DNA from 4 places in the Neorhizobium sp. S3-V5DH genome. Region 3 is predicted to be linked to each of the others. Evidence: predicted binding sites of a transcription regulator. Region 3 holds the regulator's gene; each other region holds the start of a gene.
What was found. Region 3 encodes LexA, which represses DNA repair genes until DNA is damaged. Its sites were predicted from a motif close to TGTTCNNNNTGTGTTCNG; they were not measured.
Positions count from the first base shown of each region.

Region 1: EDE09_RS17825 (ImuA family protein) is a predicted target of LexA. The motif match lies at 2,920-2,937, and genes of this name have one in related genera.
Region 2: uvrA (excinuclease ABC subunit UvrA) is a predicted target of LexA. The motif match lies at 1,984-2,001, and genes of this name have one in related genera.
Region 4: EDE09_RS14030 (metallopeptidase family protein) is a predicted target of LexA. The motif match lies at 2,349-2,366, and genes of this name have one in related genera.

Region 1 is NZ_SMCL01000013.1:33,254-38,468, forward strand. Features, by position in the region: gene EDE09_RS17800 (Ku protein) at 1-584, opposite strand, end outside; gene EDE09_RS17805 (Ku protein) at 595-1,503, opposite strand; gene EDE09_RS17810 (DUF3606 domain-containing protein) at 1,732-1,905, shown strand; gene EDE09_RS28235 (hypothetical protein) at 2,010-2,162, shown strand; partial or broken gene EDE09_RS28855 (phospholipase) at 2,367-2,510, shown strand; partial or broken gene EDE09_RS28715 (hypothetical protein) at 2,603-2,791, shown strand; gene EDE09_RS17825 (ImuA family protein) at 2,996-3,754, shown strand; gene EDE09_RS17830 (DNA polymerase Y family protein) at 3,672-5,186, shown strand; gene EDE09_RS17835 (error-prone DNA polymerase) at 5,183-5,215, shown strand, end outside.
Region 2 is NZ_SMCL01000019.1:94,694-99,908, forward strand. Features, by position in the region: gene uvrA (excinuclease ABC subunit UvrA) at 1-1,865, opposite strand, end outside; gene EDE09_RS21720 (single-stranded DNA-binding protein) at 2,111-2,653, shown strand; gene EDE09_RS21725 (HPP family protein) at 2,707-3,879, opposite strand; gene EDE09_RS21730 (MarC family protein) at 3,962-4,591, opposite strand; gene gyrA (DNA gyrase subunit A) at 4,818-5,215, shown strand, end outside.
Region 3 is NZ_SMCL01000022.1:34,983-40,197, forward strand. Features, by position in the region: gene gltA (citrate synthase) at 1-758, opposite strand, end outside; gene EDE09_RS22910 (ComEC/Rec2 family competence protein) at 1,045-3,576, shown strand; gene lexA (transcriptional repressor LexA) at 3,557-4,276, opposite strand; gene EDE09_RS22920 (VOC family protein) at 4,479-5,215, shown strand, end outside.
Region 4 is NZ_SMCL01000008.1:105,530-110,744, reverse strand. Features, by position in the region: gene EDE09_RS14035 (DNA polymerase Y family protein) at 1-1,492, opposite strand, end outside; gene EDE09_RS28650 (hypothetical protein) at 1,389-2,327, opposite strand; gene EDE09_RS14030 (metallopeptidase family protein) at 2,500-2,937, shown strand; gene EDE09_RS14025 (DUF1737 domain-containing protein) at 2,950-3,156, opposite strand; gene EDE09_RS14020 (CoA ester lyase) at 3,153-4,055, opposite strand; gene EDE09_RS14015 (hypothetical protein) at 4,164-4,391, shown strand; gene leuD (3-isopropylmalate dehydratase small subunit) at 4,530-5,135, shown strand; gene EDE09_RS14005 (RidA family protein) at 5,148-5,215, shown strand, end outside.

The sequences.
Region 1 (5,215 bases), on a different contig from region 3:
ACCAGCGGCACGAGATCGGGATCGGCCCCGTCGTCGATGTCCTCGAAATATGCCTCCTCCGGCCGAACCTCGTCGCCGAAACGCAGGGACCACAGGACGATGCCTTCATCCCGCGGCTCGAGCACGACCGCCTTCTCGCGTCGGCCGACGACGAGCTTTGATATGCCGACGACTTTGTCGGCCTTCATCGCATCCCGGATGACTGCGAACGCCTCATTGCCGACCGCGTCGTCCGGCATGAGGTAGTGCGGCTTCTCCAGGTAGACCCATTCGATCGATTCCGCCGGAGCGAACTTCTCGATGTCGATCGTTTTGACGGTGTCGAGCGCCACCCGGTCGAGATCGTCGTCCGTGAGAATGACATAGTCGTTCTCGCCGCGGGCATAGCCTTTCGCCTCGTCCTCGTCCTTAACGGGCTTGCCGGTCACGGAGTCGATATATTGCGACACGACCCGGTTGCCCGTCTCCTTGTTGAGCGTGTGAAAGCGGACCTTCTCGCTCTCGCTCGTCGCGGGCGTCATCGCCACCGGGCAAGTGACCAGCGAGAGTTTGAGATAGCCCTTCCAGTAGTATCGCGTTGCCATCGCCTGTCTCCTAACCCGCCGTGCGTTGCGGAGCAGCCTTGAAGGAGGCGGCCTTCGCAGCCGCTCCGCGCGCGGCGCGCTGCCGACCGGTGCCAGCGTTGGCATTGGCGGCGGTGCGTTTCGGTTTCTCCCCCGTAGCCTTAAGCATGCCAGCGCTTTCGCGAAGGGCCGCAAGCAGATCGCTCGGCTTCGAAACCTCGACTTTTTTCGGCTTAGGCAGGGATCTGCCTTCCATCTTCGCCTTCACCAGAGCGGCGAGCGCTGCTTCATATCGATCGTCGAACGTGGCCGGATCGAAGTCGCCCTTCTTGGTGCTGATGATATGCTTGGCAAGATCGAGCATCTCGCCTTCAATCTTCAGCTTCGGCATTTCCTCGAACGCCTTCTTCGACGAGCGGACTTCGTAGTCATAGTTCAAGGTTGTGGCGATGAGACCTTTGCCATGCGGCCGGATGAGCACGGTCCGCATACGGCGGAACAGGACGGTCCGTGCGATCGCCGCCACCTTCGACTTCCGCATTCCGTCGCGCAGCGCGACAAAGGCGTCGCCGCCCATTTTGTCCGGTGTCAGGTAATAGGGCTTGTCGAAGTAGACGTCATCGACATCAGAGCAGGGAATGAACGCTTCGATCTCGAGGGTCTTGTTTGACTCCGGAATGGTGGCGGCGACCTCGTCCGGATCAATGACGATATACTGGCCGTTCTCGGTCTCGAAGCCCTTGGTCTGCTGTTCCTTCGGCACAGGCTCTTCGGTCTCGCCGTCGACGAAGACGCGGTTGACCCGATTGCCGGTTGCCTTGTTGATCGTGTTGAAGGTGATCCGGTCGGAGGTGCTCGCCGCTGTGTAGAGAGCCGCCCCGCAAGAGACTTCCCCGAACTTGATGAAGCCCTTCCATTGGGCTCTGTGTCCACTCGCCATACCCGTTACTCCCGAATCGCTACTGGCGAATCAAGGTCTGAAGAGGTGATTCGTTCCGATTCGAAACGAATCATTTTTCAATGGCTTAGCGTCGTTTGTTGCCAATTTGATTCCGGGTGCACCGGCAGGCACCTATCGAGGATGGGATCGCCGACGCGTAAGCCAAGGAACAACGTGAATCATCAAACGTTTAGGGGCAGGATCACTTAGCAAGTAGGAGATATCGCTATGGCGACGACAGCACGCGGCCGGGCGCAGGACAGAGCGAAGGTCGCAGGCGGACAGGATCATGAGGTCCGATACGAAGCGAAGAAGGAAGGCGTCTCGAAGGGTAAAGTGAAAGACGCCGTCAAAAACGTAGGCAACAGCCGCAAGAAGGTAGAAGCGGATCTAAAAGGTTGATGGATCAAACGCTGGATACAAGCGTCGGGAGCACAGGGACTGATGCTCGCTCAGGAACAATTTCGGCACACGGCGAACGTCAACGGGCTGAAGTCGAGATATTCGTGTCGAAGAATGCCGGTTTGCGCGCAAGCGTCGATGTCTCGAGCGGTGGCCTGCTCTCGATCGCCGCTCTCGTCTCCAGCATACTTCTATCGACGGCTGTTCTCGTTCATGTCGCCACGCGCGGCGCCCGGTCGAAAAGCCTCTGGCGATGATGAGGGCTCACTTGGATCCGATCTTGAAGATCGTCCCCACAATCATCATCTAGGGACTACCACCCGAAACCAACGACAGGCCGCGCCGCGAAATGATTTTCGCGTGGTCGCGGCCGTCCGGGTGAACGAGGGCGCTCCCCATGACGGGTCGAGCGCCCTCGGTTTGTCAAAACCCGAAAGCGAGAACCGTTGTCCGATAAAACCTTGATCGTCTTCCTGCATGGGATCGGTGCCTCGGGCGCGCAGCTCATGCCGCTGGCATCGTCCTGGCGCGCCAGCCTTCCCGGGACGCGCTTCGTCGCTCCAGACGCCCCGATGCATTACAGGTACGGTCATCAGTGGTTCAGCACGGACGGCAATCCCCTCGATCCGGAGCGTATCGAAAGCGCCCGAGAAGCATTCGACGGACTTATGAACGACGTCGTCCGGCGCGAAGGGTTACCCTTGAGGAACTCGTCCATACCTGGCCAGCGAGGTCGGAGCCTGGGGAATACGAGCGGCTCCGAGGGTGGTGGAACCCGACACTCGACGAGCTCCGAGAAGCAAGAAGGGCCGCCAAATCTCGCGAGCGACGGAAATCGGAGTCCGGGGTGCTGCGCGCCGCGGCGTTGACGCCCTTTAGCGACTAAAAAAATGAGTCCGGGCAAATACTTGGCGCCGCGCCGCTACATCACTGATTCGTTTGGTGATTCATATATCGGCGTTTCAGTCCGCCCTAATTTATCCTCCGGACGCCCGCTTGACTCTTTTCGAGCAACGGAACAAAAAGAGAACCTCCATATTTTGAGGGGCATGAAGTCCCGTGCAACGCGAGCTGAGGAGGTCCGTGAACGATGTCGCGCGTCCATAATCCTCGGGTCATCGAGGAGCTGAGAGACCGCATCGCCCACCTGGAGGGCAGTGCGGCAAAAAAAGCCATCGTCTTGCCTTTCGGCGTTCGCGAGATGGACCAGCATCTGCCGGGGGGCGGGCTATCATACGGCGCGCTTCACGAGATAGCAGGCGGCGGCGCCGGCACTGTCGATGGCGCGGCGGCGGCCTTGTTTGCCGCCGGAATTGCCGCGCGCTCGAAGGGCAAGGTGCTTTGGTGCCTGACAAGACCTGACCTCTTCTTCCCGGCGATTGCCCAAGCCGGCTTGCATCCCGACCGCGTGATCTTCTGCGAAGGCGACAAGGAAGAGGATGTCCTGGCGTCCATGGAAGAAGGGCTCTCCTTTGGTGGATTGGCAGCGGTGGTCGGGGAGCTGGTTCGATTGCCGATGGTGGCATCCCGAAGACTTCAACTGGCCGCCGAAAAGACAGGAACCATGGGGCTCGTCGTCCGCAGATGGCGGCGGCAGACAGAAGCGTCGGATTTCGGCAATCCGACGGCCTCGACGACACGGTGGAGGGTGAGCGTGCTTCCGTCGGAGGAACTACCAGTGGCGGGGGTCGGCCGCGCCCGATGGCTTGCGGAACTGATGCGGGTGAAAGCAGGCGAGTGTGCTGAGTTTGAATTAGGAGCCTGTGATGCCAAGGGTCGTCTGTGTCTACTTCCCCACTTTGCCAACAGACCGGATACGACGGCATGGAGAGGGAACCGTGCCAGCTGACCAGCCTCTCGTCGTCATTTCGAAATCGGGCTCGAAACGCTGGGTCTCGGCTGCAGACACCGCCGCGCGCAAACTTGGCCTCAAGGTCTGCATGCCCGCGAGCAAAGCCCAGGCCATAGTCGCCAACCTAACGATGATCGATGCTGATCCTAGCGCCGACGCCGCTGCCCTTGAGCGCCTCGCGCTATGGGCGCTCCGGCAGTACAGCCCGGTCGTCGCCGTCGACGGCACAGACGGTATCGTCATGGATACCGAAGGCGCCGATCACCTGCAGGGCGGCGAAGCCCTGCTGATTTCCGGGCTGGTCAACGGCTTGAGAGGACGAGGCCTGACCGCTCGTGCTGCGGTCGCCGATACCTGGGGCGCGGCGCATGCGCTGAGCCGTGTAACGTCGGCGGAGACGACCGTCGTTCCGGTGGGCGGCGTTGCGAAAGCGGTGACCGGCCTGCCGATCCACTGTCTGCGCCTTCCGCCCGACACGATTCACGGGCTGCGTGTCATGGGCGTCGAGACGGTCGGTGAACTCTCCGCCATGCCGCGCGCGCCGTTGACGCTGAGATACGGGCCGGAGGTCGGTCGGCGGCTGGATCAACTGTTCGGACGGATGGCAGAACCTATCGAGCCTCTGCGAACGCCAGAGCTCGTCGCGGCGGCGAAGAACTTTCAGGAGCCGATCGGCGCCGCGGACACGATCGCCAAATATGTGCGTCGGCTGGTCGGCGAACTCACCTCCAAGCTGGAGGCACGTGGTCTGGGCGTCAGGCGCTCCGATCTGGTCATCCACCGGGTCGACAATACCCGCCAGTGTATTCGAGCCGGGCTGGCAAAACCGGTGCGTGACCCCGCCCGGCTGTCAAAGCTTCTCTGCGACCGGATCGAAAAGATCGACCCCGGCTTCGGCATCGAACGGCTCGTGCTTGTCGCCATCATGGCGGAGCCATTGGAGGAGCGGCAGGTCGCGTCGTCACTCATCGAGGAGCAGGTTGTCGATGTCACGCCGCTTGTCGATATTCTCGGCAACCGTGGCCAGCGGCTTTACCGGGTTATCCCCGTCGCCTCCGACGTTCCCGAGCGATCGGTGATGCGCGTCAGCCCGACGGCCGACGAGACTGGAGCGACATGGGCTGCCAAATGGCCAAGGCCCTCGCGGCTGCTGGCGAACCCGGAACGCATCGACGTCACCGCTCTTCTCCCCGATCAGCCGCCCGCCGTCTTCACTTGGCGCGGCAAGCGTCGCCGCGTCAAACGGGCCGATGGCCCGGAGCGGATATTCGGCGAGTGGTGGCTTCGTCCGAGAGAACATGCCGCCGTTCGGGATTATTTCGTCGTCGAGGACGAGGCCGGCGCACGCTACTGGGTCTATCGTGCCGGCGACGGGGTGGATACCGATACGGGCTCGCACTTGTGGTTTCTGCATGGGGTGTTCGGATGAGATATGCCGAGCTTCAGGTCACCACACAT
Region 2 (5,215 bases), on a different contig from region 3:
ACCGGCACGCCGAGTTCGCCCGACAGATATTTGCCGGTCAGCGACTTGGGATTGGCCATGATGTCCTTCGGCGCGCCCTGTGCCACCACCTGACCGCCGTGGATACCGGCGGCCGGGCCGATGTCGACCACATAGTCCGCCGTTAAAATAGCGTCCTCGTCATGCTCGACGACGATCACGGTATTGCCGATGTCACGCAGGTGCTTCAACGTATCGAGCAGCCGCGCATTGTCCCGCTGGTGCAGGCCGATCGACGGTTCGTCCAATACGTAAAGCACGCCCGTGAGGCCGGAACCGATCTGCGAGGCGAGCCGAATGCGCTGGCTCTCGCCGCCCGAAAGCGTGCCGGAATTGCGCGAGAGGCTGAGATAATCGAGGCCCACGTCATTGAGGAACCGCAGACGCTCGCGGATCTCCTTGAGGATGCGGACGGCGATCTCGTTCTGCTTGGCGTTCAGCTGTTCCGGCAGCACTTCGAACCAGTCGCGCGCAAGCCGGATCGACATATCCGTGACCTGTCCGATATGCAGCTTATTGATCTTCACCGCGAGAGCTTCCGGCTTCAGGCGAAAACCGTTGCAGGCCGGGCAGGGAGCGGCCGACATGTAGCGTTCGATCTCTTCGCGCGCCCAGGCGCTGTCGGTTTCCTTCCAGCGGCGTTCGAGGTTCGGCACGATGCCTTCGAAGTTCTTGATCGTCTTGTAGGAACGGGCGCCGTCGGCATAGTGGAACTCGATCTTTTCCTCAGTGCCCTCCAGGATGGCCTTCTGAGCCTCCTCGGAAAGCTCGTTCCAACGGCTGGACAGCTTGAAACCGAAGGCTTTTCCGAGCGCTTCGAGCGTCTGGTTGTAATAGGGTGAGGTTGATTTCGCCCATGGCGCAATCGCGCCGTCGCGCAGCGTGCGGGCGGGTTCCGGCACGATCAGCGCCTCATCCACCTTCTGCTGCGAACCGAGGCCGTCGCAGGTCGGGCAGGCGCCGAAGGGATTGTTGAACGAAAACAGCCGAGGCTCGATTTCCGGAATGGTAAAACCGGAAACGGGGCAGGCGAATTTTTCAGAAAACAGCACCCGCTCGTGCGTCTCGTTGAGCGACTTGTTGGCGGAGCCACCGGCTGCGGTATCCTCGGCGCGCAGCGGCTTGTCGGCGAATTCCGCGACCGCCAGCCCGTCGGCCAGTTTCAGCGAGGTCTCGAGACTGTCCGCCAGGCGTGCGGAAATGTCGGAGCGCACCACGAGGCGGTCCACAACAACGTCGATGTCGTGCTTATATTTCTTGTCGAGCGCGGGAACATCGGCGATCTCATAGAACTGGCCGTCAACCTTGACGCGCTGAAAGCCCTTTTTCATCAGATCGGCGAGTTCCTTCTTGTACTCGCCCTTGCGGCCGCGGATCATCGGCGCCAGAATGTAAAGGCGCGTGCCCTCCTCGAAGGCGAGGATGCGGTCGACCATCTGGCTGACGGTCTGGCTTTCGATCGGCAGGCCTGTTGCCGGCGAATAGGGCACGCCGACGCGCGCAAAAAGCAGGCGCATATAGTCGTAGATCTCGGTGACCGTGCCGACCGTCGAGCGCGGGTTGCGCGAGGTCGTTTTCTGCTCGATCGAAATTGCCGGCGAAAGGCCGTCTATCTGATCGACATCCGGCTTCTGCATCATTTCCAGAAACTGGCGCGCATAGGCCGATAGGCTCTCCACATAACGACGTTGGCCTTCCGCATAGATCGTGTCGAACGCAAGCGACGATTTGCCCGACCCCGAAAGGCCCGTCATGACGATCAGCGAATTGCGCGGCAGATCGAGGTCGATGCCCTTAAGATTATGCTCGCGCGCGCCACGTATGGAAATGGTTTTGAGTTCACTCATCATCATGCTCTTTGGGAGGATCGAGGTCCTTATGTAGTGATTGATCCGTGCCTGTCGAGACGAAACTGCTGCGATTGCGGACCGTTCCGAGTCGGTTGACAGCACTATAGGAATAAAATAGAACAAATAAAGAACAATTTGCCTGTGGATTAAAATTCATGAATGCCCAACCGGGCATGTCGATGGGCTAAAGTGATACGATTGGTTTCAAGGCCGCAAAGCAGGCGGCGGATGAGGTGAAAGTTATGGCTGGTAGCGTGAACAAGGTGATCCTGATTGGAAATGTAGGCGCCGATCCGGAAATTCGCCGCACGCAAGACGGTCGGCCGATCGCCAATCTTCGCATCGCGACTTCCGAGACCTGGCGCGACCGCAATTCCGGCGAGCGGCGGGAAAAGACCGAATGGCACACCGTCGTGGTCTTCAACGAAGGCCTCTGCAAGGTCGTCGAGCAGTATGTGAAGAAGGGCGCAAAGCTCTATATCGAAGGCGCGCTGCAGACCCGCAAATGGCAGGATCAGACCGGCAACGACCGGTATTCGACCGAAATCGTGCTGCAGGGGTTCAACTCGACGCTGACGATGCTGGACGGCCGGGGTGAGGGCGGTGGCGACCGCGGAGCCCGCGGCGGCAATGACTTCGGCGGTGACGACTTCGGCGGCGGCTATGGCGGTGGAAATGATCATGACCGCCGGTCCTCGGGCGGTTCCAGCGGCTCGAGCCGCGGCGGCAATCAGCCTGCCGGCGGCAATTTTTCCCGCGATCTCGACGACGATATTCCGTTCTGATCCAAGCGGCACTCGCCGGGCGGGTATGCCCGCGGGCAACCGTCCGACCGCCATTAGGCGGAGAGGCGTGTTTCCGTATTCTGGTTCGCGCTGTCTGCGAGCATCGCCACCAGCACGTCCGACTGCGATAGTATCCCCACCAGCTTGTTGGTTCCGCCGGTCACCGGCAGATAGTGCAGCCCTTCTTCTGCAAAGATGACGATCGCGTCGGCAATGGGCGTGTCGGGCGCAACGGTCCGGACCGGTGTGGTCATGATATCCTTGACGGTGTCGTTCGGGGCGCTTGCCCCGGACAGCATAAGCCGAATCCGCTGAGCAAAGCCAATTCTCGGGCGCCCCGTGGTCCAGGTCGCCTTATCCAGGAAATCCGTCTGAGTGACAATGCCCACGACCTCGGCACGGTCGTTGGTGACCGGCAACGCCCGGAAATGGTGGCTGCGCATCACGTCCTGCGCTTCTTTCAGCGAATTGTCGGGCGCGACCGCCACTACATCGCGAGACATGATGCTGGCGCAGTCGAGATGCGTTGCGCGTCTCCGGTAGGATCGCAGTTCGGTTCTTCTGAGGATAGTCTCCAGGTCTTCGCGGTCGATATCCAGAAACTCATCGTATTCCTTCAGGACATCGTCGAGGTCGGCTGAAGTAAAGCCGATCCGCTGCATCGGAGCGGGATCGGCGGTACCGTGATCGGTTGCCGGCGGCTTTATGGAATGAGGGTAGGGGCGCCCCGTCAGGTTGTTGAAGACCAGGGCAAGAAGCAGCAGGGCGAGCGAGTTGCCGGCGACCGGCCAGAATACGAAACCGTATCCCAGATCATGAATGGCAGGCCCGCCCAGAACGGCGGTCAGCGCGATGGCTCCGCTTGGCGGGTGCAGGCATCGCAGTGCCATCATCGCAGCGATTGCGACGCCAATGGCGATCGCGGACGCCAGGAACGGGTCCTCTATCGCGAGCGCCGTGGTGACTCCTACAAATGCGGCAACGATATTGCCGCAGAGAATCGACCAGGGTTGGGCGAGGGGACTGGACGGGACCGCGAACAAAAGGACGGCGGAGGCTCCCATCGGCGCGATCAGCGCCGGAAGAGAGGCGTCGGCTCGCAGCGCCAGACTGCCGAGCAAACCTGTTGCGAGGATCCCGGCCAGGGCTCCCGAGGCTGCGCGCAACCGTTCTTTCACACTGATGGAGGTGGCTTCGGGAAAAAGCCGCCGCAACACACGCCGCATGGCAAAACCTTCTTTGATTCTCTTTGCCGCGGCTTTTAGCAGAAAAACCTGCAATGTCGCGCCATATGACGTTTTCGAAATATTACAGATTGAAGGCCGAGCGAACGCCGTCGAGCACGAACTGCACCGAGAGAGCGGCCAGGATGACGCCGAGCAGGCGCGTGAGAATTGCTCGGCCGGTCACGCCGAGGAAACGGTCGAGCCGTTCCGCGACCAGAAGCGTCACGTAGACGAGCCCCATAATGAGTGCGATGACGCCGATCAGCAGGGTCCGGTCGAGTGGGCCCGGGAAGGCGCCGGCGAGCAGTACGGTGGCGGAGATCGCACCAGGCCCGGCTATCAACGGAAGAGCCAGCGGAAAGACAGCGATATTGTGAAGGTGGTCGATCGTGATTGCGGCCTGGGACGTCTTCTCCTTCCGTTCCTGGCGCTTTTCGAAGACCATTTCGAAGGATATCCAGAAAAGCAGCAAACCGCCCGCAATGCGGAAGGCGCCGATCGATATTCCGAGCAGACCCAGGACGTTCGATCCGAACAGCGCAAAGAGCGCCAGGATGCCGAACGCGATCAGGGAGCCGCGAAAGGCGACGTGGCGGCGCTGGATTCCCGTCATGCCGACCGTCAGGCCGAGAAAGACCGGCGCCAGCCCCGGTGGATCGAGCGTTACGAGCATCGTGGTCAACGCATTGACCAGCATATCGGGGCTTGCCATATCTTCTCCTGGACCTCTGCGATCCTTGCAGTTGGACTTGAAGATTGTTAGGACAGGCGCACGGTTTAGGAAAGCCCGCCTCACGGCTTTCCGCCGTCGTCGCGTCCCAGGAGAAATGCCTGGAAAAGACCGCAAAAGCTGTTCAAAACGACGGTGGAAATTGGCGCTCGGAACCGCTTTCCGCTATAAAAAAGAAACTGATTCCGAACAGAGATCGTGATCCGATTTGACTGAGCAAAGCACACCCGGCGGCGGAAAGCTGCCTCCAGGCATTGAACCCATTTCCATTATGGAAGAGATGCAGCGGTCCTACCTCGATTACGCCATGAGCGTGATCGTCAGCCGCGCACTTCCAGACGTGCGCGACGGACTGAAACCGGTCCACCGGCGCATCCTTTACGGCATGTCGGAACTCGGCATCGACTGGAACAAGAAATACGTCAAATGCGCCCGCGTGACCGGGGACGTGATGGGTAAATTCCATCCGCACGGCAACTCGGCGATCTATGACGCGCTGGCGCGCATGGCGCAGGATTGGTCTCTCCGCCTGCCGCTGATCGATGGTCAGGGCAATTTCGGCTCGATCGACGGCGACCCGCCGGCGGCCGAACGTTACACCGAATG
Region 3 (5,215 bases):
ATGCAGGCGAACGGGTTGGCGCCGGAAGAGCCGGCGAGCCGGACCGTCGAGGTGGACGCATTCTGCTCATGGTCGGCGTGCAGGATGAAGATACGGTCCATGGCGCGCGAAAGCACCGGATTGACCACATATTCCTCGCAGGGCACGGCGAAGCACATGCGCAGGAAGTTGGACGCGTAATCCAGGTTGTTCTGCGGATAAACGAACGGCTGGCCGATATGGTATTTATAGGCCATCGCCGCGAGCGTCGGCATCTTGGCGATCATCCGTAGGCTGGCAACCATACGCTGATGCGGATCGGTGATATCCGTGGAGTCGTGATAGAAAGCCGAGAGCGCGCCAACGCAGCCGCACATGACGGCCATCGGATGCGCGTCGCGACGGAAGCCGGTAAAGAAACGGCTCATCTGCTCGTGGACCATCGTATGATGGGTGACGCGGTAGTCGAAGTCTTTCTTCTGGGCAGCCGTCGGCAATTCGCCGTAGAGCAACAGGTAGCAGGTTTCGAGGAAGTCGCCATGCTCGGCGAGTTGCTCGATCGGATAACCGCGATGCAGAAGAATGCCTGCATCGCCGTCGATATAGGTGATCTTGGACTCGCAGGATGCCGTCGAGGTGAAGCCCGGATCATAAGTAAAGGCACCGGTCTGTTTGTAAAGCGAGCCGATGTCGATCACATCAGGACCGATCGAGCCGGACTTTACCGGCAGGTCGACATGCTTGTCGCCGAGTGCCATATTTGCGCTTTTGCCCGTCATGCTGATCCTCCAACCTTTTGGCGGCGTGGCGCCTAAAAAGCGCCACAAGAATTAAGCGTCCATGCTTTGCTATATGATCCGAAAGCTCATGCCAAGCAGTCCTTGGTAGCATTTTGTGCAGCGCGGCACGATAAGAGGCAGCGGCACATACTTGGATGCCCAACTTTCCGGTGCAACTCACTTGAGTCCTTTGGGAATACTTGGTTTTCGCCGCCAGTTGACGACGCCTGAGGAAACGCGCAGGTTGTATTGTCGCTCATGCGGGGCAAGGTGGGGCGGGCGTTTCATGTCGGAAGACACAGCGTTTCCGAAATTGGTGGAGAGCAGGGGAGCGATCTTCCGGCAGGCCCGCTTTTTGCCAGATGCGGGCAAATCCGGGTCGCATGTTTTGGAGCCTCTTCCGGATCGTCGCCCGCGTCTGGGGAACCGTCCCGCGACCTATACCCGCGGCTATTGGCTGTCTCGGGGAATCCGCCGGCTGCGCCTCAGCCTCCCCGGCATGCTGGAGGAGGAGGCAGCACACGGGCATGGGTTTCTTTTTGTACCGGTCCTCGTCGGTGCCGGGGCGGCTGTCTGGTTCTCGCTGCCTGCCACGCCTCCGTTCTGGTCTCTCCTCGCGGCCTTCTTCATCTGTGTGACGCACGCAGTCGTCATGCGTCATGCGTCCGGCGCCTTGCGTGTGCTTCCTCCCGCTGTCGCGCTTTTTCTCGGCGGAATGATGCTTGCCGAACTGGAGACCTGGCGAAGAGGCACCATTATTCTCGATTCCCCGGTTACGACCGAGCTGACGGGTGTGGTCGAACGAAGGGAGATCGATGCCCGCGGCCGGTGGCGTTATATCGTACGTGTCGAGCGTACCTCGGGTCCTGAAATCCGGCGCTCTCCGGAGCGCGTTTCGCTGCTTGCGCGGGCGCGTCACGAGCCGGTGCAGACGGCAGATACGATCAGCGGCAGGGTTCGTTTATCGCCGCCATCGGGACCGGCGCTTCCAGGCCTCAATGATTTCGCCTTCTCTTCCTATTTCGATGGGATTGGCGCCGTCGGTTTCTTTTATGGAGCCCCGAAAGGGAGCCGCGACGCCGGACATCCTCATGGATGGTTCTCGGATATCGAGCGCTGGCTCTTCGATCTTCGCAGCATGATCGGCGGTAAGATCCGCGCGACAGTGCCCGGCGACGCGGGCGCCTTCGCAGCCGCGATCGTCACCGATGAGCGGCGGGCGATTTCCGAGGAGACCGTCGAAGCGCTGAGGCTTTCCGGCCTTGCCCATATCGTCGCGATCTCCGGGCTCAATATGGCGCTGGCTGCGGGTATCTTCTTCGTCGGCGTACGCACTATCCTCTCGCTGTTCACACGATTTGCCCAGTCCTTCCCGGTAAAGAAGCTTGCCGCCTTGGGTGCTCTCGCCATGGCGACCGCCTATTATCTCATTTCCGGCTTCGGCGTCTCCGCCGAAAGGGCCTATATCATGATGGCAGTCATGCTCGTTGCAGTCCTCTTCGACCGGCCGTCCATAAGCTTGCGCAATGTGGCCCTCTCCGCACTGGTCATTATCGCCGTATCTCCCTCGGAAATCCTTGGGCCGAGCTTTCAGATGTCCTTTGCCGCCACCGCCGCGCTGGTCGCTGGTTACGCGCTTTGGAAGCATCGGTCGAAAAAACATGACCCGGAGCCTCTGCCGTTTCGTCACCCGGTGGTCATGCCGATCACGGCGGTCTGGAATTTTACCGCCGGCATCTTCGTGACCTCGTTGATTGGGGGCATATCGACCGCGATTTTCTCTGTCGAGCATTTCCACCGCATCGCGACTTATGGGCTTGCGGCCAATCTCGCCGCCATGCCGGTCATTTCCTTCGTGGTCATGCCGGCGGGATTGATCGGCATGCTGCTGATGCCCTTCGGGCTCGATGGGCCGTTCCTGAAGCTCATGGGCCTCGGCCTGGAAGCGGTGATTGCGATCGCCAGGCATGTGGCGGCCTGGGGCGGCGATGTAGGCATCGGCCGCCAGCATCCCTGGTTCCTGGTCGTCTCGACGGCAGGCTTTCTTCTGCTGACGCTACTGAGAACCCGGCTCAGATACTTGGGTATTCCTCTATTGGTGGCCGGCTTGTTGCTGTCATGGCAGGAGCGGTCGAGATCCCTTCCGGATCTCCTGATCTCCGAGGATGGCACCATGATTGCCCTGACAGATGGTAATGGCATCGCCACCAATCGCACCCGTCCCGCGGAATTTGTCTATGATCAATGGAAGCGGGCGCTTCTGCTGGGGGACCCGGTGAAACCGGAATTGCTGCCAGCGAAAGACAAGTCTCCGGCCGGAGACAGGCTCCCGGAGGGAAAGTCCGGAGGAAATCCGCTGCCTTCGAACAGTCTCGGCGAGCGTGCTGAATTGACGACGGAGGAGAGAGAAACGTCAAGCCGCGGGATGAAGCAGGTACCGGTCGGCCGGTTCATCTGCACCCCGCGAGCCTGGTGCGCGTCAAAAACCGCCGCAGGCGCTGTAGTCGTTCATGTGGAGGACGCGCGTTATGCCGGCGTCGCCTGCGACGCTGCGCATATCGTCGTCGCTCCACGTGCCAGGTTTGACCGCTGCCGTTCCGGAGCCCTGATGATCAACGGCAACGCGCTGAGGATCGCAGGAGCGCTCGAACTGTTTTTTGATGGTTCCGCGGACATCCACCGCTGGCGGCTTCGTGCAGCGCTCCTTGGCCAAGACCGCCCATGGACCCGCCATCGCCATTACGACTGGCGGCGCCAGATCTTCAGCTCATCCCTGCCGGAACCGCTGGGCAAACTGGTCAATGATAGCGGCGGATGAGACCCACAAGCTTACCCTGGATCTTGACCCGGTCCGGCGGGAAAATCCGCGTCTCATAGGCCGGGTTGGCGGCTTCCAGCGCGATCGACGCCCCGCGGCGACGGAAGCGCTTGAGTGTCGCTTCCTCCTCGTCCACCAATGCGACGATGATATCGCCCGGATTGGCCGTATTGCCGTTGCGGATGATTACGGTATCGCCGTCGAGGATGCCGGCCTCGATCATCGAATCGCCCTTGACCTCCAGCGCATAATGTTCGCCCGACCCGAGCATCTCGGCAGGGACGGCGATGTCGTGCGTATTGTTCTGAATCGCCGAGATCGGAACGCCGGCCGCGATGCGGCCCATGACGGGAACCGTGGTTGAGTTGGAACTATCGTCGTTGGCGGGGGGCTTCGCAGAGGCGGCAGCCGGTTGCGGCTTGCCAAGACTGCCTTCGATGACGCTGGGCGAAAAGCCCCGGCGCGGCTGAATGCTGGGCGCATAGGCTTCCGGCAGCCTGATGACTTCCAGGGCGCGCGCCCTGTTCGGCAGGCGGCGGATGAAGCCGCGTTCCTCGAGCGCGGTGATCAACCGGTGAATACCCGACTTGGACGCAAGGTCGAGCGCATCCTTCATTTCGTCGAAGGAGGGCGGTACGCCGGATTCCTTCATCCGTTCGTGTATGAACAGAAGCAATTCCTGCTGTTTGCGCGTGAGCATTTTCGGCACCCTCAAGAGTCGGAAACAAATCAAGAACGGACACTATATGTTCCATATGTGTTCCGCAAGTCCCTAAATTTTCGTGAAGTATGATGATTTTTTCTTCATAGATGTCTGCAAGATATCTGCTTCGTTACCACTTGCGCACGGCGTGCCCGCTGCCATTTTAGCTTTGCGATTCTGAAATTCCTGGGGGCCTCGCTTGAACGCAAGATCGATCGATCATCTCGTACTGCCGGTGGCGGACCTTGCGTTCGCGCGTTCGCGGCTCTCCGATCTCGGATTTACTGTCGCACCGGATGCATTTCATCCTTTCGGCACTGCCAATGCTTGTGTGTTCTTCTCGGATGGTACCTATCTGGAGCCACTGGCGATCACCAACCGCCGTCACGCGAGCGCTGCCGCCAAGCGGGGCAATGTCTTTACCGCGCGCGATCTCGCCTTTCGAAAAGGGCGCAACAGGCAGGGGCTTTCTGCCCTGGTCGTCGCGTCGCAGGATGCCGTCGCCGATCATGCCCGGTTCAGGCTGCGCGGAATTTCCGCCGGCGACATTCTGGAGTTTTCGCGCACGGTAAGGATGCCTGACGGTTCCGAGACAGAGGCGAGCTTTCGGCTGGCATTTGCAGGCGATGACCGGGCGCCCGAATTTTTCCTGTTCTCCGTTCAGCGCCTTGCTCCGCTGCCGTCCGACCGAGGCGAATTGGAGCGGCACGCCAATACGGTTGTCGGTTTGAGCGAGGTCATCCTGTCCGCTCAAGCGCCGTCCGACTTCGCCCCTCTGGTCGAGGAAGTGTTGATGGCCCGGGGGGAGGTGGAGCCCGGTTTTCTGAAATTGGCCGCCGCAAACGCGCGGATTCGCATTTTGGGAAATGATGATCTGGAGGCGGAATTTGCGCTCCCGCCGGTCGCTGGTGCAGATGGTTTGCACGGCCGAGCCGT
Region 4 (5,215 bases), on a different contig from region 3:
AGAAGCGGCGGCCCGTTTCGCTTTCAAGGCGAAAATAATCGCGCTCCTCAGCATCCTTTCCGTCGAGCCACCATTCTGGAGAAATCCGTTCCGGGCCCTCGGCGCGCACGACCCGATGAACGATCCGCCGCCAGCGAAAACGCTGCGGAGGGCCGTCGGGAACCGTGGCGGCAAAAGCCTCGATAGGTTCCGGATACCGGAAGAGTCGCAGAGGCCGGTCGGCTTTCGGCATGAAGGCAAAAGCCTCTTCGACATTTTTACCCACGGCCCTCGCCGCCATCGCAGATAGGAAACTCTCTGCCCGCTCCGGCAGATGGCTTTGCCGCAATTCCGCAATCTGCAGACAGTTCGCGCCGAGCCGGGCCGAAACCTTGTCCACGAAATCTGCAAACGAGGCATCACTTTGGCCGTCGCCGGTGAAGTCATCCTGAGAGGGTTTGAAAACCTCGTGCTCGACCACGTTGAGACGGAGAAGCTCGAATCCGAATCCGGCATCAAGATCGTCGTGTACGGTCGCCAAGCGCTCGGAAAACAGCGAGGAAATCCGCTTTGGATCGCGTAGCGGCCGGGAAGCTCTCACCGAAATACGAAAGACGCAGCCGTCCACCCGGAACAGCACCAGCTCGAAGATGCGGCCGCCGACGCCACGGGCTTCCAGCTCCGGTTTCAGCGAAGACGCGACCTGCCCTGTCAATTGCAGGATATGCTCTTCCGCCTGGATCGGATCGGCAAGCTTTCGCTCGACAGACAAGGCGGCAACCGGCCGGCGGGGGGAAATGGCTTCTTCATGCAGCCCCAGTGCCTGATCCAGCCGCTGGAGCAGGCTCGTTCCGAAACGGCGCGCTAACGGCGCGCGCGGCATGGACAGAAGGTCGCCAATCCGCTTCAGTCCCAGCTTGTGGAGCGACGAGATCGCCATCGCGTCGAGACGCAAGGCGTTGACCGGCAGCGGCGCCAACGCTTCTTCAATGCCATCGTGGGAGATTACGCCGCCTAGGCCGAAACGGGAAGCGGCCCAGGAGAGGCCGGGCGACGAGGAGATCGCGCCGTTGACGTCGAAGCCCATCTGGAAAAGCCGACCTAGAATATCCTTGAGAAGCATTTCTTCTCCCCCGAAGAGATGGGCACAGCCGGTGATATCGAGGAAAAGCCCATCCAATCCGTCCAAAGCCACCAGAGGGGTATAGCGATCGCACCAGTCGGCGATGGCTTCGATGAGCGCCCGATCCGCTGCTTCGTCCTCGTCCATGACATGGATTGCCGGAAACATGGCGCGTGCTTCTGTCAGCCCCTGCCCTCGCCTCAGGCCGAAGCGTTCCGAAACCTCGTCAAGCGCCGTGAGCCGCATGGCATTGTCACGCCGCCCGACGCAGAGGATCGGCGGATGCTCAGGACGCCCTTTCGAGCGCCACGATATGCCCCAGAGTCGGCGCGCGATCCTGTCTGTCGGCAGATGCGGGAAGACCAGCGCCAGAATGCGCTGGCGGGGCATGGAAAGAGAAAACCTCTCCTGCCTTGGAATTGAGGGAAAATTGACGGTCATGGGGGTTCCACTCCAAAAGGAAGGAGAGCGGAGCCGGATTACGGCTCTTCTCCAAAATGAGTCGGAAAACGGGATAGCCGATGCTGCCGCCAAGCACGGATCCATCAGGAAGACGCCGGCCGGTGGCCGGCGCCGGTTCGGCAAGGAAGCGGAAGGAAGCGCTGCTCGCCTCTTCTTCGCCTGCATGCCGCAGCAGAAAAAGGGGGCGCCCCGCCGCCTTTGTCCGAAGGTTCAGCCTGCGGCTCTCGGTAAGGCCGAAATTCTTGAGATTGCCGCGGATCTCGAGAATGGTGGCGGAAAGCGCCCTGCTTGCCAGTGCAGTTTCCGCAAGCCATAGCGCCTCATCCAGCTTTCGCGGCACTGCATAAAGAACCTCCTGAGGTTTCAGCCCGAATTGCCCGAGGCCTGGCGCATAAGGAGCACCCGCCTCCTGCCTGGAAACGACATCACCGATCCACAGAACAGGCGCACCATCGGCTTTCCTTCTCTTAAGATGAGATGCGAGTGCGAAGGTGAAACCGCTTGCTGCGCCTGCATCTCCCATCGATCGCGTGCGGATTTCCGTAATTCCATCAAGCGGCAAGCCGCCCTCCAAGGCGACATCCAACGGGTCTATGCCGAAGGGAAGACGAGGCTGTTTTATCCTGGTTTTGCCGCATTCCGGCCTTTCGGCAGCCTGCGCCTGCTCTGCCGCGGCAAGTGCTGGCAGGGATTTTCCCTCCAGTCGGGCGATCTGTGCGCGCAGGGCAAAAAGTCTTTCCTGCGCCGTGGCGTTCTCGGCCATGGCGTCAGCTCCATCCATATATGTTCACTTTATGTTCTTATGGATTCCAGAGGTCGGAAGAAGAGTCAACAGAAGAGACGCGGGAATCTTTTCCTCTTCCGATAGGTCAATGATTCTTCTCTCGAAAAATATTGCCGGAGGCACTATATGGGCCTGATCAGAAGGAGAGCCCATGGCCCGCATTGACCAGACCGACGATTGGCAGGATCGCCATGCGCCGACGATCAGCACATTCGAGTCGCTGGCAATCGATGCTTATGGCCATCTGCCGGAGGAATTCCGGGCGCTCACGACCAATCTCATCATCGAGATCGAAGAATTTCCCGATGACGAGGTTTTCGAGGACATGGCGCTCGAGACTCCCTTCGATCTCCTTGGCCTGTTCGAGGGCCGCGGCATTTCCGAACGCTTCAACATGGAAACTGGCGAACTGCCGAACCGTATCCGGCTCTACCGACGCCCGATCCTCGATTATTGGGCCGAAAACGAGGAAACCCTGGGCGATATCATCACCCATGTGCTGATCCACGAGATTGGTCACCATTTCGGCTTGAGCGACGACGATATGGAGCGCATCGAAGCCAGCGCCGATGCTGCCGCACAGCGCTGATCGGCTTGACGCCTACTGCTCGCCGAGCTTCATGTCCGGATGATAGTCCTTGCCCTCCACGGTCTTCGTGACCGCCTGCCCACACTGCATTTCGCCGGTCGTGGCGTTGAAGGCATAGCTCGGCGAACCATGAAGCTCCCACCCCTTGTTCAGCGCAGCCGTCACCTTATGGCAGAAGGAAGCGTCGTCGGGGCCGGTGAGAAAACGGTAGAGTTTCATGGAGCGTTCTTTCGTTCGGTTAGGAATTTCGCCTTGGCAACAAGTTTCTCGGCCTCCACAAGGTGAAGGCGTTCCACCATCTGGCCGTTGAGATTGATGACATTGAGATGTCGCGCTTCCGGCTTCGCAAAGGCGGCGATGATCGTTTCAGCATCTTTCACCGCTTCCGGATCCGGTCCGAAATGCCGGTTGGCGGGCTCGATCTGGGCGGGATGGATCAGCATTTTCCCGGAAAAGCCCATGACGCGGCCTTGCCTGCATTCTGCCTCGAGAGCCTCCGTGTCCCGGAAATCGTTGAAGACGCTGTCTATGATGTCGATCCCATGGGCTCTGCCGGCCAGCACGATCTGCATCAGCCAGGGCACAAGATAGCCGCGACCCGGCTGCGACAGCACGCCGGTCTCCTTACGCAGGTCGTTGAGACCGACGACGAAACATTGGAGCCGTTCATCGGCAGCTCCGATCGCTGACGCGTTCAAGACGCCTTTCGGCGTTTCGATCATCGCCCATATGGCAAGATCGTCCGGAGCGCCGGCTTCCGAGAGAATATCCGCCACGGACTGTATCTGGGCCACCTGCTCAACCTTGGGAACCAGCACCACGTCCGGAGAGATTTCCACCGCAAGATCCATGTCTGCCTTGCCGAATTGGGTGTCGAGCGCATTGATGCGGACGACCCGTTCCACTCCTTGCAGCGGATTGTCCTTGAACAACCGGCGCAGATTCTCACGCGCCTCGGCTTTCTTCTCCGGCGCGACGGAATCTTCGAGGTCGAAGATCACGGCGTCGCAGTCGAGGGTCCGGATCTTTTCCAGAGCCCTCTGATTGCTGGCCGGCACGCTCAAAACCGAACGGCGAAACCGGAAGGGAGCGAAATTGATGTCGGTCAAGGAAGTCATCACGGCTTTCTGTCAATCTTTTGAAGTCCCGGCAATACCGCAATGCGCAAAACCCCTTGCAAGAAAGGGCGCGAGAGCCCACATTCTTCAACGAGAAAGGTTTGGATCATGCATAATATTCGCGTTTTCTTCGTCATCGTATCGGCGATTGCCTTGTTCGCCATGGCAGCGCTTCTGACGGCGTCACTCACTGTCGCCTTTGCCGGTATTCTTGCAGTTCTTTCCATCGGACGAGCAGTTTCAGCGCGGCTGAAGCCGGTTCCGGTGCGGGCGAAGACGGACAAGCGCGAGATGCATGTCTGGAACGACGGACGCGGAACGATCATAGACCTGTAAACCGGAAACGCCCTTTAAAGGCTAAAAGGCGCTGAAAACCAGCACATCGGCGTACCGGTTCCAGGCAAACAGCCCTTCAAATCCTTGTCGATTTGCTTTATGGCAGCTTCCGCAGATTAGTCCATGTGGAGGCAGATCGTGGAAAAATTCACCAAACTCACCGGCGTCGCAGCGCCGCTTCCGGTCGTGAATATCGATACGGACATGATCATTCCGAAGGACTACCTCAAGACGATCAAGCGCACCGGCCTCGGCAAAGGCCTCTTTGCGGAAGCCCGTTACACCGAAGACGGCGCTGAAAACCCGGGTTTCGTGCTGAATAAGCCCGCATACAGAAATGCCAAGATTCTGGTGGCCGGCGACAATTTCGGCTGCGGCTCTTCCCGTGAGCATGCTCCCTGGGCGCTGCTCGATTTCGGCATTCGCTGCGTCATCTCAACCAGCTTCGCGGACATCTTCTATAATAACTGCTTCAAGAACGGCATTCTGCCGATCGTCGTCAGCCCGGAAGACTTGGAAAAGTTGATGGACGATGCCGAACGCGGCTCGAACGCGGTTCTCACGGTAGACCTAGAAGCTCAGGAAATCACCGGTCCGGACGGCGGCTCGATCCATTTCGACATCGATCCCGGCCGTCGCCACATCATGCTCGAAGGCCTCGACGACATCGCCTCGACCATGAAGAGTGATGCCGCAATCAGGAGCTTCGAGACCAAGAACCGCACCGAGCGCCCCTGGCTCTGATCGGACGCTCTCATGGTCAAGCGGATTTCCTCCGGATCGCCTTTTGAAGCGCGGATCGGTTATTCACGCGCAGTCGTGGA